2 regions of the Paenibacillus sp. BAC0078 genome follow, and region 2 is predicted to be linked to the other one. Evidence: predicted binding sites of a transcription regulator. Region 2 holds the regulator's gene; the other holds the start of a gene.

Region 1 (7,268 bases), on a different contig from region 2:
AATGACCTTTGCACCGTTCTCAATCAGGTATTTAATCGTTGGAAGGGTTTCGCGGATACGGGTATCATCAGTGATCTTGCCGTCTTCCACTGGCACATTGAAATCTACGCGTACAAATACGCGTTTGCCTGTTACTTCTACATCACGGACACTTTTTTTGTTCATGATTATTTTTCCTCCACACCCAAAATTGGTTCCATCACGAATCCATTTAGAAAGAGCGGAAACAAGGAACTTCTGTTTCCGCTCTATAGATGCTGCTTATATTAATCGGGTCTTACTTAGCAAGCTTAGCGAAGTGTTCCAAAGTACGAACGAGCTGTGCAGTGTAGGACATTTCGTTGTCGTACCAAGCAACTGTTTTAACCAGTTGTTTGTCGCCAACAGTCATAACTTTAGTCTGAGTAGCATCGAACAGGGAACCGAAAGTCATACCCTTGATGTCGGAAGATACGAGTTCATCTTCAGTGTAGCCGTAAGTTTCTGGGTCGGAAGCTGCTTTCATAGCTGCGTTCAGTTCTTCAACAGTAACTTTCTTTTCAAGAACAGTAACCAGCTCAGTCAGGGAACCAGTAGCTACAGGCACACGTTGTGCTGCGCCGTCAAGTTTGCCTTTCAGTTCTGGAATTACCAGACCGATAGCCTTAGCAGCACCGGTAGTGTTAGGAACGATGTTCTCAGCAGCAGCGCGGGCGCGTCTGAAGTCGCCTTTAGCGTGTGGAGCATCAAGTGTGTTCTGGTCGCCAGTGTAAGCGTGGATAGTAGTCATCAGGCCTTCAACAACTCCGAACTTGTCGTTCAGAACTTTTGCCATTGGAGCCAGGCAGTTAGTTGTGCAAGATGCGCCGGAGATTACTGTTTCAGTACCATCCAGGATGTCATGGTTAACGTTGTATACAACAGTCTTCATGTCGCCTGTAGCTGGAGCGGAGATTACTACTTTTTTAGCTCCGCCTTTAAGGTGCTTCTCAGCAGCTTCTTTAGTTGTGAAGAAGCCTGTGCATTCCAGAACGATGTCAACGCCGAGCTCGCCCCAAGGAAGTTCTTCAGGGTTGCGGTTAGCCAGAACCTTAACGTCTTTGCCGTTCACTTTGAAGAAGCCGTCATGTACTTCTACGTCTCCTTGGAATTTACCTTGAGTTGTATCATATTTAAGCAAATGAGCAAGCATCTTAGCGTCAGTCAAGTCGTTGATTGCTACCACTTCGATACCTTCTACATTTTGAATACGGCGGAATGCAAGGCGTCCAATACGTCCAAAACCGTTAATACCAACTTTTACACTCATTGAATAGTTCCTCCTAGATTTCATTTTATTTATTCAAGACAGGCCGTTAAGCTTGTCAAGACAACAATGTTAAGTATAATGCAAAATAACTTCGCATGCCTCCCATATTTCGGGAATTACCCCACCGGCTGCATTTGTTTGTCGATTTCTTTGCCGATTTCGATAGCAGCAGCCTCATCTGTAACGAGAATATCCTCTTGCCCGAACCGCAGCATCGCATGTATTGCCTTAGCCTTGCGTTTGCCGCCGGCAATACCTACTACAACTTCTGTACGGATGATATCCTCCAGACGTAATCCCATCGTCAGCATGGTGTGGACAACCTGGCCCGCTTCATTGAAATAATAGCCGAACGATTCGGCAACCGCTCCTTCGCCCTGGATCTCCGAGACGGTAGCCTCATCCAGCTTGCGGCGGCGGGTCATTTCAATGGCATCGCCAATCCCATGCACAATAATACGCGATCTGCGGATGATTTGCACGATCTCTCCAATATTTGCGTCAAGCGCCAGTGACTGATATGCATCTTCACTAAGCAGATCGGGCACATGCAGCAGGCGGTAATTGGCGCCAATCCGCTTGGCCATCGTTGAGGCGATGGTGTTAGCCTGAATCTCCATGCTCTCTCCCAAGCCTCCGCGCGCCGGCACAAACCAAGCGTTCTTATAGGAAAGGGATAATGGGGGTGGCAGCTGATCCGCCATCTCGGCCAGCGTTGAACCGCCGGTGACGGCAATGGTATCATCGGAACGCAGCACACCGAGCAATGCCTTGGCTCCTGCGCGCCCCAGCTCACGCTTCGTGAACGGTGACGTTTCGCAATCGCCAGGTACAACAATCACTTTGTTCAGACCATACGTTGTACGAATTTTCTCTTCCAGATCATCCAGGCCAAACAGGCTCTTGGCGATCGGCTCCAGCAAGTCAAGCAGTCTGCGTCCGGCATCGCTTATGCGCATACCTACGCTCTCGATCTCAATGAGCCCTTGCGATTTCAGAAGATCCGTCTCGGCGCGGAGCACCCGCTCGGTCATATCAAGCGAAGCCGCAAGTGTTCTACGCCCAATAATATCGGACAGCATGATCTGATGTAGAATCGTGTAACGTCTCTTAAGGGTATCCATGAGATCAGGCAAAAGCTGCTTTTGGATTTCTAATAAATTACGCATGCCTTCACTCCTGCAACTTCGTCTTCCTCTTATTCCCTTGTTCATGGTCTCAAAACGTCCCGGGTTAACTTTTTAAGTCCCACCCATATTCTACCCAAAACTCACGCGGAGTGCAAGTCTTCGCAGAGTATAATTCTCAACCTCTTTTCATCTTATACATCTCACACCCTATGGAAGGTCATTGGCAACCCGGGCCTGATGAAGAAGTTTTGACGCGCTGTGATTTTCCGTTGCATTTATAGAATAAATATATTATAATAATTTCTGTTGCGCCCGTGGTCCAATGGATATGACGTAGGCCTCCGAAGCCTGAGATCCAAGTTCGATTCTTGGCGGGCGCGCCATCCATATAGTAATTAACCAAAGAGCCGCTTGCTGGCTCTTTTTTTATAAACTAAGTTTGACTTTCTTTGACTTTTTGTTTGAATTTGTTTATCATGTGGTTAATACGGTAACAGTAAAAAATGAACACATTCGAAGAACCAATTCAAGGAGGTTTTCCACGTGAGTTATATTCCTATGGTAGTAGAACAGAGCAACCGCGGTGAGCGCGCTTATGACATCTATTCCCGCCTGCTGAAGGACCGCATCATTTTCCTCGGAACGGAGGTTAATGACGTGGTAGCCAACTCCATCATCGCACAAATGCTGTTCCTGGCTGCCGAAGACCCGGAAAAGGATATTCACCTGTATGTGAACAGCCCTGGCGGTTCTATTACAGCCGGAATGGCTATATTTGATACAATGCAATACATCAAGCCGGATGTTTCCACCATCTGTGTGGGCATGGCCGCTTCCATGGGAGCGTTCCTGCTGAACGCCGGTGCCAAAGGCAAACGCTTTGCGCTGCCAAACAGCGAAATTATGATTCACCAGCCGCTGGGCGGCGCTCAAGGTCAGGCGACGGACATCGAAATCCGTGCCCGCCGCATCCTTAAGATGCGCGACAAGCTGAACCGCATTCTGGCTGACCGTACCGGTCAACCGCTGGAGAAGATCGAGAAGGATACAGACCGCGACTACTTCATGAGCGCCACCGAAGCGGCTGAATACGGTCTTGTTGATAAAGTTATCGAGAAGACGCTTCCTGCAGGCGTGTAATCCGGATCAGACACACAATAAAAAAGAGGAGGCTTCAGACCCTGACGGGTTCGAAGCCTCCTCTTTTTGGCATAACAGCAACAGATTTGATTACCTAAGCCTTCCATAGCCCAGAGCATCCAGCTTCCCGGCGATAACGCGGTAGCCTCTTCCGTTAGGATGCAGATGATCTAGTGACAGCAGGCTCCGCTCGTTGCCGGCAAACTCATAATAAATAGAAGCAAAGCCGCATACACTGCTGCTGTATCCCGCAGCATAGCGGTTGAACTGCCGCACCCAGTCCGTAGCCTCCATTAGCTGAGGATAGGGGTTGTATAATCCAACGACCCGAATGATATAGGGATTAGGACTTCTTGCTTTCAACTGCCAAAGCAAACCCATAATATCGCTGAAATTTCTTTTACATTCGCGAAGGGACTTCTGCAACACGTGAGACAGATCGCCCGGACGAAGCGCTGTCGATTTGGCCGCTTTAATCAAATCATTGCCACCGATGGATAACGTGATAATATCAGCATTTCGAACATTCTGACGGAATATCGAATCACTCCGCAGCCGCCCCTCCATTCCCTCCGTTGTCAGACCATTTATACCTAAATTCGCCGCACTGATTGGCACACGCAGCCGCCCCTCCGCCAATCTGCGGTAGACTGGCACGAATCCATTGCCCGGAAGCGCTCCGAACCCGGTAGTCAAGGAATCGCCAATTGCTGTGTACTGATAGCTCATAACTCTCCCTCCCCGCATATAAGCTCAGTTTCTCCTTTAGCTTATGAATGACGGAGCGGTCAGGCAACGGAGAGGTGTCCATACAGGGCACTCGCGGAGAGCGCCTATTTCAACGCCGCAAACGGGCTGCTTCCATCCGGCAGCAGTTCTTTGAAGGTAAATTCATAAGTTGGGAACCCGGAAACGTAGGCAGTATATTCGTAGAGCTGGAAGAAGACTACCAGTTTTCCATCCTTCACATAAAAGTTCTTCTCGGTGTTAAGTCCGGTGAATCCGCCAAGGTAGCCGCCTTCTGCCTTAATCAGCTTGGACAGCTTGGCGTTGAGTTCTTTTTTATAATTAGGGTTCGCCTTCAGCAGATCACCGATCAGGAGACGTTTGCCGTCCTTCAGAGAGAAGGTAAGAGCAGTGCGGTAAGTCGACCCGTGAGCGCCGCCAAGATAGCTGTACTGGTTCGTGATCAGACTGAGGATGCCGTCTTGATTATAGGTGATCACATATCCTCCGTCGAACTCATACGGCCGGTCGTCCGAGGATTTATTCGCAATTTCTTTCTCAGCATCTGCTGCGAACTGGGTAAAGATTTGTTTGACCGTGTTATTGATCTTCTGCTGCGCCTCGGCATTCGCCAGCCCGCTGAACTGCGGGTAACTCAGCTTGATCGGAGCGTCCTTCCGGTCCTTGATAATGCTCTCCGTCTTGACGGTAATGGCATTCTGAGGTTTACTCACGACATTCAGCCGGCCAGTGGCCGCACTCCAGTCTCCCTTATATCCCAGGAAATCACTGATCAGATCAAACGGTACAAAAATCCGGTTATTGATGCTCTTCGCTTCATACTGGCTGATATAGAAATCATTGACCGAGATAGAGATTTCATAATCGTATACCGAAAGCTTAACCTGCGTTGTTCCTTTGCCAATCGTATAGGTCTTCTCCGCCTTATCATAAGTCAGCGGCATGCCCAGAGCATCGCGCATAAAAGTCACCGGAACCCACACTTTGCCTTCGCGGACAATGCCGATCTGCTGGGCGATCTTCCCGTTCACCTTCAATACAACCTGAGAATTTACAGCCTTGGACTGAGCGGTGGATGTTGCGGCCTGACTTGTCTCTGCCGGTAAAAGCCCTCCGCTTAGCAGAATGCCTGCCGCCAAAATACCTGCCCCCCATTTACGGGCCTGTTGCTTCGATATGTAATTCATAATTATTCCCCTTCCATTGGTTCTGTAGCGGGACAACTGCTGTCCCCCAATCACTCTTACTATTATAGAGAAATCAGGAACTGCGGTCGTTACAATGCACTTTACAGTTTCTTAAGCTTTTCGGATGATTCCCAGGCTCCTTATTACATTTCTTTAAACAAAATGAGAGATTTCAATTCAGCTCCGCCAAGCAGAAACGGCTACGCCGTCCTTAAAAGAAGCCAATGCTTCCGAAGCAGCGATACTCTGTATCGCTTTCAGGTATCCGTTTCAGCGGGAAATAGAAGGATGATTTATGGTGTGAAACATATAAATCCTGCCCTGAAAATAAAGTTGCTCTAGAACATCAAAAGTGCGCATACCAAAACAAACCCCATGTTTTTATTTTTTTGAAATCGGCTGTCAGGCCGATTGTTCACTCAGGTTTACTTGATGCCCTAACGATTCTAAGCGTTTAATCGATCGGTTCATCACCATCTCGCGGTTTCGTTGGTCAAAGTAATCAAATCCGAGTTCCTTATATTCTTGTTTTCGCGTTAACAAGACATACACTATCGCTAAAATGCTGTGCCCCACGGCTACGGCCGCTCTGTTTTTTCCTGGCCTACCTGCAATCCGGTGATACTGCGCCGACAGGTAGGTATTCTTTTTTCGTCCTGCCGCTCGCGCCGATTCGACCAGTGCACTTCGCAGTTTTTTGTTCCCTTTTCGCGTCTTCGCCGATCGTCTCTTCCCCCGCGCTTTCATTGTGACCTGGAGTCATTCCGGCCCATGAGCATAAATGCCCTGCCGTCGGAAACCGTGTCATGTCTGTTCCGATCTCCGCCAGAATTTGTTCGGCGGTTCGCTTACCGACACCGGGAATGGTATCCAATAACTTCAGGTCCTCCGCGAAAGGGGACATTCGGCGCTCCACTTCCTCATCCAATTCGGTGATTAGCTCATTCAGTTGGTCGATATGTGACAACTGTTTTTCCAGCATGAGCAATTGGTGCGGGCCAAGGCTTCCTTCAAGTGCTAGTTTCAATTGCTCTTTTTTGGCCTTCAGCTTTTTTTGCGCAAAGTCAGCCAATATGGACGGATCGCTTTCTCCTTGAATCATCGCCTCCAGCATATTTCGTCCGGACACGCCAAGTACATTCGAAGCTACCGACGAAAGCTTGATATTGCCGCCTTCCAGTACCTTTTGCAGCCGATTCACTTCACGCGTACGTTCTTCAATGATACTTCGGCGATAGCGGATGATTTCCCGAAGTTCTCGTTGCTCCCGATTCGGAATGTAGCTGCCTTGCACGAGTCCATGCCGGAGTAATTTTGCAATCCATTCCGCATCTTTTACATCCGTTTTACGTCCGGGCACGGCTTTAATATGCTGCGCATTCACGACAACCGGCTTGACGTCTTCCAGTTCAAGCAGATTATAAATCGGTTTCCAGTAATCTCCGGTGCTTTCCATCGCGACATGGCTGCACCGCTCGCTTTTGATCCAATCCACCAGATCGACGAGTCGCCTCGTCAGGGTTTCAAAACTGCGAATCTCCTTTCCTTTCGGCGTGATGATACAGGCTGTGATACTTTTCTTGTGCACATCGAGTCCACAGCAACGTTCAATAAGAATTTCCATGGTTTGCGTCTCCTGCCTGCTGGCGCTTATTAAGGCTGGTGCAAAGACCAATGCTAAGGTTATTCTGCCCTGCGTGCTTCCCTGGTGGGAGCAACAATCTGTGATGCACCGGGTCGATGGGGTCCGTCTTATATGCGGGTTCGTATCACCAA
Region 2 (7,268 bases):
TCACGCTCCCGGGAGCACTGGTTACCTCCGGCATAAACACCGTCTGGATCGAGTCGATGACAAGAAACTGGGGCTGGATTTGCTCAATTGCTTCCTCAATGCTCTCCATATTGGTCTCGCACAATACATACAGCTCCGCCGACAACGCCCCTAGGCGATCAGCGCGAAGTTTGGTCTGCCGGACCGATTCTTCTCCTGAAATATAAAGTACACGCAATCCCTGTGTTGTCAGCGCGTGCGAGGTCTGCAGCAGCAGCGTCGATTTACCGATGCCGGGATCGCCTCCTACAAGCACAAGTGATCCTGGCACGATCCCCCCGCCAAGCACACGGTTAAGCTCACCGATGCCTGTCAGGATACGCGGCTCTTTGTCACTTTCTATATTTATGATTGATTGCGGCTTTTCTTTACTCTGAAAAATCGGTGCGTTCATTCCTTGTGTTTTGACTACGCTTTCCGTCTCTTCCACCATGGAATTCCATTCCTGGCAGCCCGGACATTTGCCGAACCACTTCGGCGATTCGTAGCCGCACTCGGTGCAGAAAAATTTTGTTTTTGGTTTGGCCATGTGTTCTCCTTACCGTCCGAACTTGCTAAAATTGTGGGTAATTTTCTCTTATTCAAAGTTTACCATTTCTGCACACTTAACGGAAGGTCACTTAAGATCTACTTTTGGCCTGCCTCCTTAACCCGCCTGAAACAGAGCCAGTTTAAACCTCTGTGCGCCGATCGCCAAAATAACCCCTAAACCAAACAAAGCTCCCGCCCCTCTATACGGGGGAACGGGAGCTTTGTTTCAATTGCTTAGTGCTCAAAATCGTCTTATTCGGTTCCAACCTCTTTTTCCAAAGCAACGCCAACCGGCGGTTCCACGGTAGTTACCACAAGCTCACCGCCGACTTCATCAATCTTCAGGGAATCACCCTTCTTGATGTTGCCCTTCAGCAGTTCCTCAGAGAGACGGTCTTCGATATGCTTTTGAATCGCCCGGCGCAAAGGACGCGCACCGAAAGCAGGATCATAGCCTTCTTTGGCGAGGAAGGCTTTAGCCCCATCAGTGAGCATAAAGTCCACATCATATTCACGCAGCCGCTTGCGCAATTCCTCGGACATCAGTGTGACGATTTCGGCGATATGCTTCTCTTCCAGGGAGTGGAAGACGATAATTTCGTCAATACGGTTCAGGAACTCTGGACGGAAGCTCTTCTTCAGCTCTTCCATCACTTTGCCCTTCATGTTGTTGTAATCCGCTCCGGCATCCTGTACAGCCGTGAAACCAAGCGTCGAATTCTTCTTGATCGCCTGTGCCCCAACGTTGGAGGTCAGAATGATCAGAGTGTTGCGGAAGTCAACTACACGGCCTTTGGAGTCGGTCAAACGGCCGTCTTCCAGCACCTGCAGCAGAATATTGAATACTTCCGGATGGGCCTTCTCGATTTCATCCAGCAGTACAACGGAATATGGCTTGCGGCGAACCTTCTCGGTCAATTGGCCGCCTTCTTCGTAGCCAACATACCCCGGAGGAGCTCCGACCAGACGAGAGGTGGAATGCTTCTCCATGTACTCGGACATATCAATACGGATAACCGCATTTTCGTCACCGAACATTGCTTCGGCGAGTGCCCGCGCCAGCTCGGTTTTACCAACCCCGGTTGGTCCGAGGAAGATGAACGAGCCCATTGGACGTTTAGGGTCTTTAAGACCTGCACGCGCCCGGCGAAGTGCCCGGCTGACCGCCTTTACGGCTTCGTCCTGTCCAATTACACGTTCATGGAGCAGATCTTCCATCTTGAGCAGGCGATCGGTTTCTTCTTCCTTCAGCTTGTTAACCGGAATTCCCGTCCAGCTGGCAACCACCTGAGCGATATCCTCCGGTGTAACCTGAGAATCGGTACGGCCTTGTTTTTCTTTCCATTGATTTTTTGTGGTATCCAGTTCCTCACGGATTTTCTGCTCCGTATCGCGCAGCGCAGCAGCCTTTTCGAACTCTTGGCTCTGTACAGCGGAATCCTTCTCCTTGCGGATATCATCAAGGCGCATTTCCAGTTCCTTCAGATTTGGCGGTATCGTGTAAGAGTTGAGCCTTACCTTGGATCCCGCTTCATCAATCAGGTCAATCGCCTTATCCGGCAGGAACCGGTCAGAAATGTAGCGGTCGGACAGCTTAACAGCTTCAACGATAGCTTCATCCGTAATCTTCACCCGGTGGTGGGCTTCATAACGGTCACGAAGACCGTAGAGAATTTGTACAGCTTCTTCCGGAGAAGGCTGGTCTACCGTAATCGGCTGGAAGCGGCGTTCCAGCGCTGCATCCTTCTCAATATATTTGCGGTATTCGTCCAGGGTGGTAGCACCGATGCACTGCAGCTCTCCACGGGCCAGGGCAGGCTTCAGGATGTTGGAAGCATCAATCGCGCCTTCTGCTCCGCCTGCACCAATCAGGGTATGCAGCTCATCAATGAAGAGCACGATGTTGCCTGCTTGACGAATCTCATCCATAATTTTTTTGAGGCGGTCTTCGAACTCACCGCGATATTTCGTACCGGCAACCACAGAGCCCATATCCAGGGTCATTACGCGTTTGTCGCGCAGGGTTTCGGGAATTTCATTGTTGATGATCTTTTGAGCCAAGCCTTCGGCAATCGCTGTTTTACCTACCCCAGGTTCACCAATCAGCACCGGATTGTTTTTAGTCCGGCGGCTGAGCACTTGAATCACGCGCTCAATTTCCTTGCTGCGGCCAATGACCGGATCAAGATTGCCGTCTTTGGCGTAAGCGGTCAAATCGCGGGCCAGGCCATCCAGCGTTGGAGTGCTGACATTGGCTGGAGCACCGCTGTGGCTGGAAGTAGCCTCACTGCTGCCCAGAAGCTGCAGCACCTGCTGGCGGGCTTTGTTCAAGCTGATTCCCAGATTGTTCAGTACACGGGCAGCTACGCCTTCACCTTCACGGATCAGTCCGAGCAGGATATGCTCAGTGCCGACATACGTATGACCCAGCTTGCGGGCTTCATCCATCGACAGCTCAATAACCTTTTTGGCGCGAGGAGTATACGCGATGTTTGTCGGCTGCTCTTGTCCACGGCCAATCAGCGTCTCCACTTCATCCTGAATTTTCTCAAGACCCAGACCGAGACCAACCAATGCCTTAGCGGCTATGCCGTCTCCTTCACGAATCAGTCCGAGTAAAATATGTTCTGTCCCAATATTATTGTGTCCCAAACGAACGGCTTCTTCCTGCGCCAGCGCAAGCACTTTTTGTGCGCGCTCCGTAAATCTTCCAAACATCATATCTCCTGCACCTCCACGAATAATAAATATCTATAAATTAATGTTGTGATCCCAGTGTCTCACGAAGCAGCTTCGCCCGGTACATATCTCTCTCGGTTGCAGTCAGCTCATCGCCGAACATTTTTTGCAAAAATCCCGGCTGTGTCTTAACGTTAAGCTCATTGAGCACTGAAATCGAAGGCCCTTCCAGAATCCCAAGATCCACTCCAAGCCTTACATCGGAGAGCCGCTGTGCGGACTCCTTCAGCTCCATCACCGCTGCATAAGACAAAATGCCGTAGGAACGTTTAACTCTATCGGTAATCCGCAGTGCGGACTCTGCGAGCAGACGTTCGCGCGCATTACGCTCATGCTCAATAATCTGGGTGACGACACTGTGAAGATTCTCAATAATCTCATTTTCAGTCTGGCCGAGGGTGATTTGGTTGGAAATCTGAAAGATGTTCCCTACTGCTTCGCTGCCTTCACCGTAAATTCCTCTAACCGTAAGCCCCACCTGATTAACAGCGGATAAAATCCGATTGATCTGCTGAGTCATTACAAGCGCTGGCAAATGCACCATCACCGATGCGCGAAGCCCTGTGCCTACATTAGTGGGACAACTGGTCAAATACCCTCTGCGATCATCAAAGGCATAATTGACAGAGCCTTCAAAAATATCATCAATCGCTGTCGCCCTCAGCCAAGCCTCTCTAACCTGCAGACCGGGGAACAGGCATTGAATGCGCAGATGGTCTTCCTCGTTGATCATAATGCTGACCGACTCGTCCTCATTCAGGATAACCGCGCCGCCCCGTGAGTCATTGGCCAGGTTAGGGCTGATAAGATGCTTTTCCACCAGCACTTTTTTATCCAGCTCATCCAGCTCATCCAGCTTCAGCAGTTGAAAGGTTCCGAAATCTGCACTAGCTTCCCCCTGAAATACAGGAGCTAGCTGCTCCAGCACTTCCTCCGACTGCTCTGCCGAGGCCAGCAACGGGAAGGGAAGATGCTCCAGATTACGGGCGATACGCATACGGCTGCTGATCACTATCTCGGAATGGCTGCCTCCGCAGCGCATCCAGTCACTAAGCGCTTGTTCGGTAAACCGGAGATTTGACATGTCGTATCCCCCCTATATATCAAAGACTTTACTCTTGCGGCATTTCTTTTTCAAGCCTGCGGATCTGATCCCTCAGCTCGGCTGCAGTTTCGAACTCCTCCTGCATGATGCTCTGCTGAAGCTCCTGCTTCAGTTCTTCAATCTGCCGCTTGCACATGATCTGGGCTCCTGCCCGTTTCGGAAGCTTGCCTACATGAGCAGTGCTGCCATGTACCCGTCTGAATAGCGGATCAAGCGTGCTGTCAAAATATTTATAACAAGAGCTGCAGCCAAAACGCCCAAGCTTGCTGAACTGGGAATACGTCATCCCGCAATTCTCACAATGCAGACCCTGTACAGTCTGGGCCGCTGCGGTTTTCTCCTTGCCTGCTCCTTCAAGATCCAGTAAGCCTGACAGCAAGCTGTGAATGGAGAAGCCACCTGCTGTTCCCGGAATAAGCTCCCCTTTCTCCCGAGCGCAGCTTTCACAAATATGAAACTCCGTCTTCTCCCCGTTCACAATCTTCGTGAAATGGAGCGTCGCCGGTTTGACCCCGCATTCCTGGCACAGCATAAGCGGTGTCCCTCCCTTAGATTGAGCATTATTTGCCTAACAAAGAGATAAGCATAGCCTTCATCAGCTTGGCACGAATCTCATCCCGGTACGGCAGATTAACCGTCAGGCATTCCCGGGAAACAGCGGAACGCATGAGGCACGCTTCACGCTTGGTTAGAAAACCGGCCTCCTCAAGCTGATAGATCAGCCCTTCGGCGGAATTTTGATCAATATCTTTTCCGATTGTAGAGTTGAGATGGGCATACAGTGCCACATTCTGGGGCAGCTCAAAACGCTGAATCCGAATATAGCCTCCGCCTCCGCGTTTGCTCTCCACAACATAGCCCTTTTCCAAAGTAAAGCGTGTACTAATGACGTAATTGATCTGAGACGGTACGCATGAGAACTGGTCCGCCAGGTCATTGCGCTGAATTTCCACCGTACCTTCGGGACTTTCATGCAAAATATTCTTCAGATATTGTTCGATAATATCAGAGATATTACGCATCACTCATCCTCCAGTGTTCAATGCTTGTAGTACCTTTTGCGTTGACTTTGACTTTCTTTGACTTTTTTCATATTATAACACATTCTCAGTGAATTCCAAGGGGTTACTTTTATTTTTTACTTTTTGGTCCCATTGTATTCCGCCTATACGTTTTTAGGGACATCATTTATATATGGAAAAAGCTCCCCAGCTTCTTTTTTTGAAGAGAGGGAGCCTTAAGCTTCGTATCAGAAAAAATCAAACAGAGCCGTCTTCGATTGTGGAACAATATCCTCCAGCCACTGCACTGCCTCAGCATTCCCGGTTAATTGTCCGTAGCGGGCCAGCTCTAATGGTCGTTTATATCCAAGCAGCAGCACCGTAAGTGTACCGATAGTACAGCTTAGATCAGCCGTATCCTTACCTCCTGCTACACGGCTTAACGTTGCTTCACCTTGTTCTGTTACACTCCATTGCCACAATCCATCATTCCACGGGGCATGCTCGTCTTCGATATACAACGTACGCTGTTGAATGCTATTTTGGCCACTAAAGGTAAAATTGCTCACAAACGCCTCGGCATTCACAATCCGTGCCATAAAATAAGGATAATTCTCTTGTTGAATCCGCGGGTTCGGCAGCAAATAGGGCAGAATATCATCGGACGGCACCAGCTTCAGCGAAGCTCCTGTTACCATCGAATCATGATTGGCAAGAAATGTCCACAAGCCTTGGCGTGCTTTTTCATTTAAGTATATGAATTCATCGATGACCAGCTCTTTTTTCTCTATTTTATAGAGGACATATCCTTCCGGTTCCCCCAGCTCCGAATAAAAGACGCAGTGGTGCGTGTCTTCATCCAGTACACTCCGTTTCCACCAGTCCCTATCACGCTGCAAGGTTCCATTATATTCGGCGGCAAAACGGCTATACAGTTGCTCCAGGATTTCAAGCTCCGCCACATCACGCTTTATGCTCCCCTGAATCTCCGTCTTCCGCGGAAACATGGCTACGGGAATAGAATACTTCTTATACTCACAGTAAACCTCCCAACCGAATTTCCGGTAAAAGGGAATCAGAAAGGGATGTAAAAAAGACAACGTCTGTCCTGCTTCATTCATCGTTTGCAGCGTATGTCTCAAAAGCTTGGCGACCAGCCCCTGTCTGCGGTTCTCTGGCCATGTTGCCACACCGGCGATGCCCCCCATAGGTACAGCTCTTCCTTGTATGTACACCTGAAGCGGGAGCAGCGTCAGCTGAGCGCCTAAAGCTCCGTCTTCGAAAATCCCCCATACTCTCTCTGGCTTAAACTTCATCCGGGCCTCAGCCCTGGCTTCACCGCTAACCTTGTATTGAAAGGCATACTCCGACAGGCTTAAGCTGGCTTCAAATTCCTCGGACCGTAATTGTCTGATCTCCAATTTTCGCTCACCTCATCTACGTTAATAGTAGTGCATAATGTGAGTATATCAAGCCCAAGGCTCGTACGCTAATCAATTGAAAAATAAGATGCGCTCAAAGTTATCCACAGCTTCTGTGTACTACCTCCAAATATAAGAATGATTATTTTACGTAAAAAATAGTTATCCACGATTTCCACTACATTATCCACAATATCCACTTTTTATCCACAAAAACCGTGTATTTCTTCGAGATTCTCTTGACGTATCCACATAAATATGTATTCAATCCAAGCCAAAAGTGTAACAGTGGATAGAATGTTTTCGATAATCGTGTCCACATGTGCGTAAGTTTTCTGCACTTGCTGAAAATTATCCACAAGTTTTCCACAACCCTGCACAACGCAAAAAAGCCACTGTCGATGACTCAACAGTGGTCATATATTGCTTGGC

Evidence for each region. Region 2 encodes CtsR, which represses protease genes until heat stress. Its sites were predicted from a motif close to ATGGTCAATAAAGGTCAAACA; they were not measured.
Region 1: clpP (ATP-dependent Clp endopeptidase proteolytic subunit ClpP) is a predicted target of CtsR. The motif match lies at 2,855-2,875, and genes of this name have one in related genera.

The regions. Positions count from the first base shown of each region.
Region 1 covers NZ_JBTLRW010000020.1:34,990-42,257, reverse strand. The annotation lists gene ACX1DY_RS26145 (phosphoglycerate kinase) at 1-165, opposite strand, end outside; gene gap (type I glyceraldehyde-3-phosphate dehydrogenase) at 278-1,288, opposite strand; gene ACX1DY_RS26135 (sugar-binding transcriptional regulator) at 1,405-2,457, opposite strand; tRNA gene ACX1DY_RS26130 (tRNA-Arg) at 2,727-2,801, shown strand; gene clpP (ATP-dependent Clp endopeptidase proteolytic subunit ClpP) at 2,962-3,558, shown strand; gene ACX1DY_RS26120 (GDSL-type esterase/lipase family protein) at 3,649-4,287, opposite strand; gene ACX1DY_RS26115 (PdaC/SigV domain-containing protein) at 4,392-5,492, opposite strand; partial or broken gene ACX1DY_RS26110 (IS110 family RNA-guided transposase) at 5,895-7,116, opposite strand.
Region 2 covers NZ_JBTLRW010000024.1:70,816-78,083, forward strand. The annotation lists gene radA (DNA repair protein RadA) at 1-568, opposite strand, end outside; gene clpC (ATP-dependent protease ATP-binding subunit ClpC) at 823-3,291, opposite strand; gene ACX1DY_RS28070 (protein arginine kinase) at 3,329-4,393, opposite strand; gene ACX1DY_RS28075 (UvrB/UvrC motif-containing protein) at 4,422-4,946, opposite strand; gene ACX1DY_RS28080 (CtsR family transcriptional regulator) at 4,975-5,436, opposite strand; gene ACX1DY_RS28085 (GNAT family N-acetyltransferase) at 5,664-6,836, opposite strand; rRNA gene rrf (5S ribosomal RNA) at 7,262-7,268, opposite strand, start outside.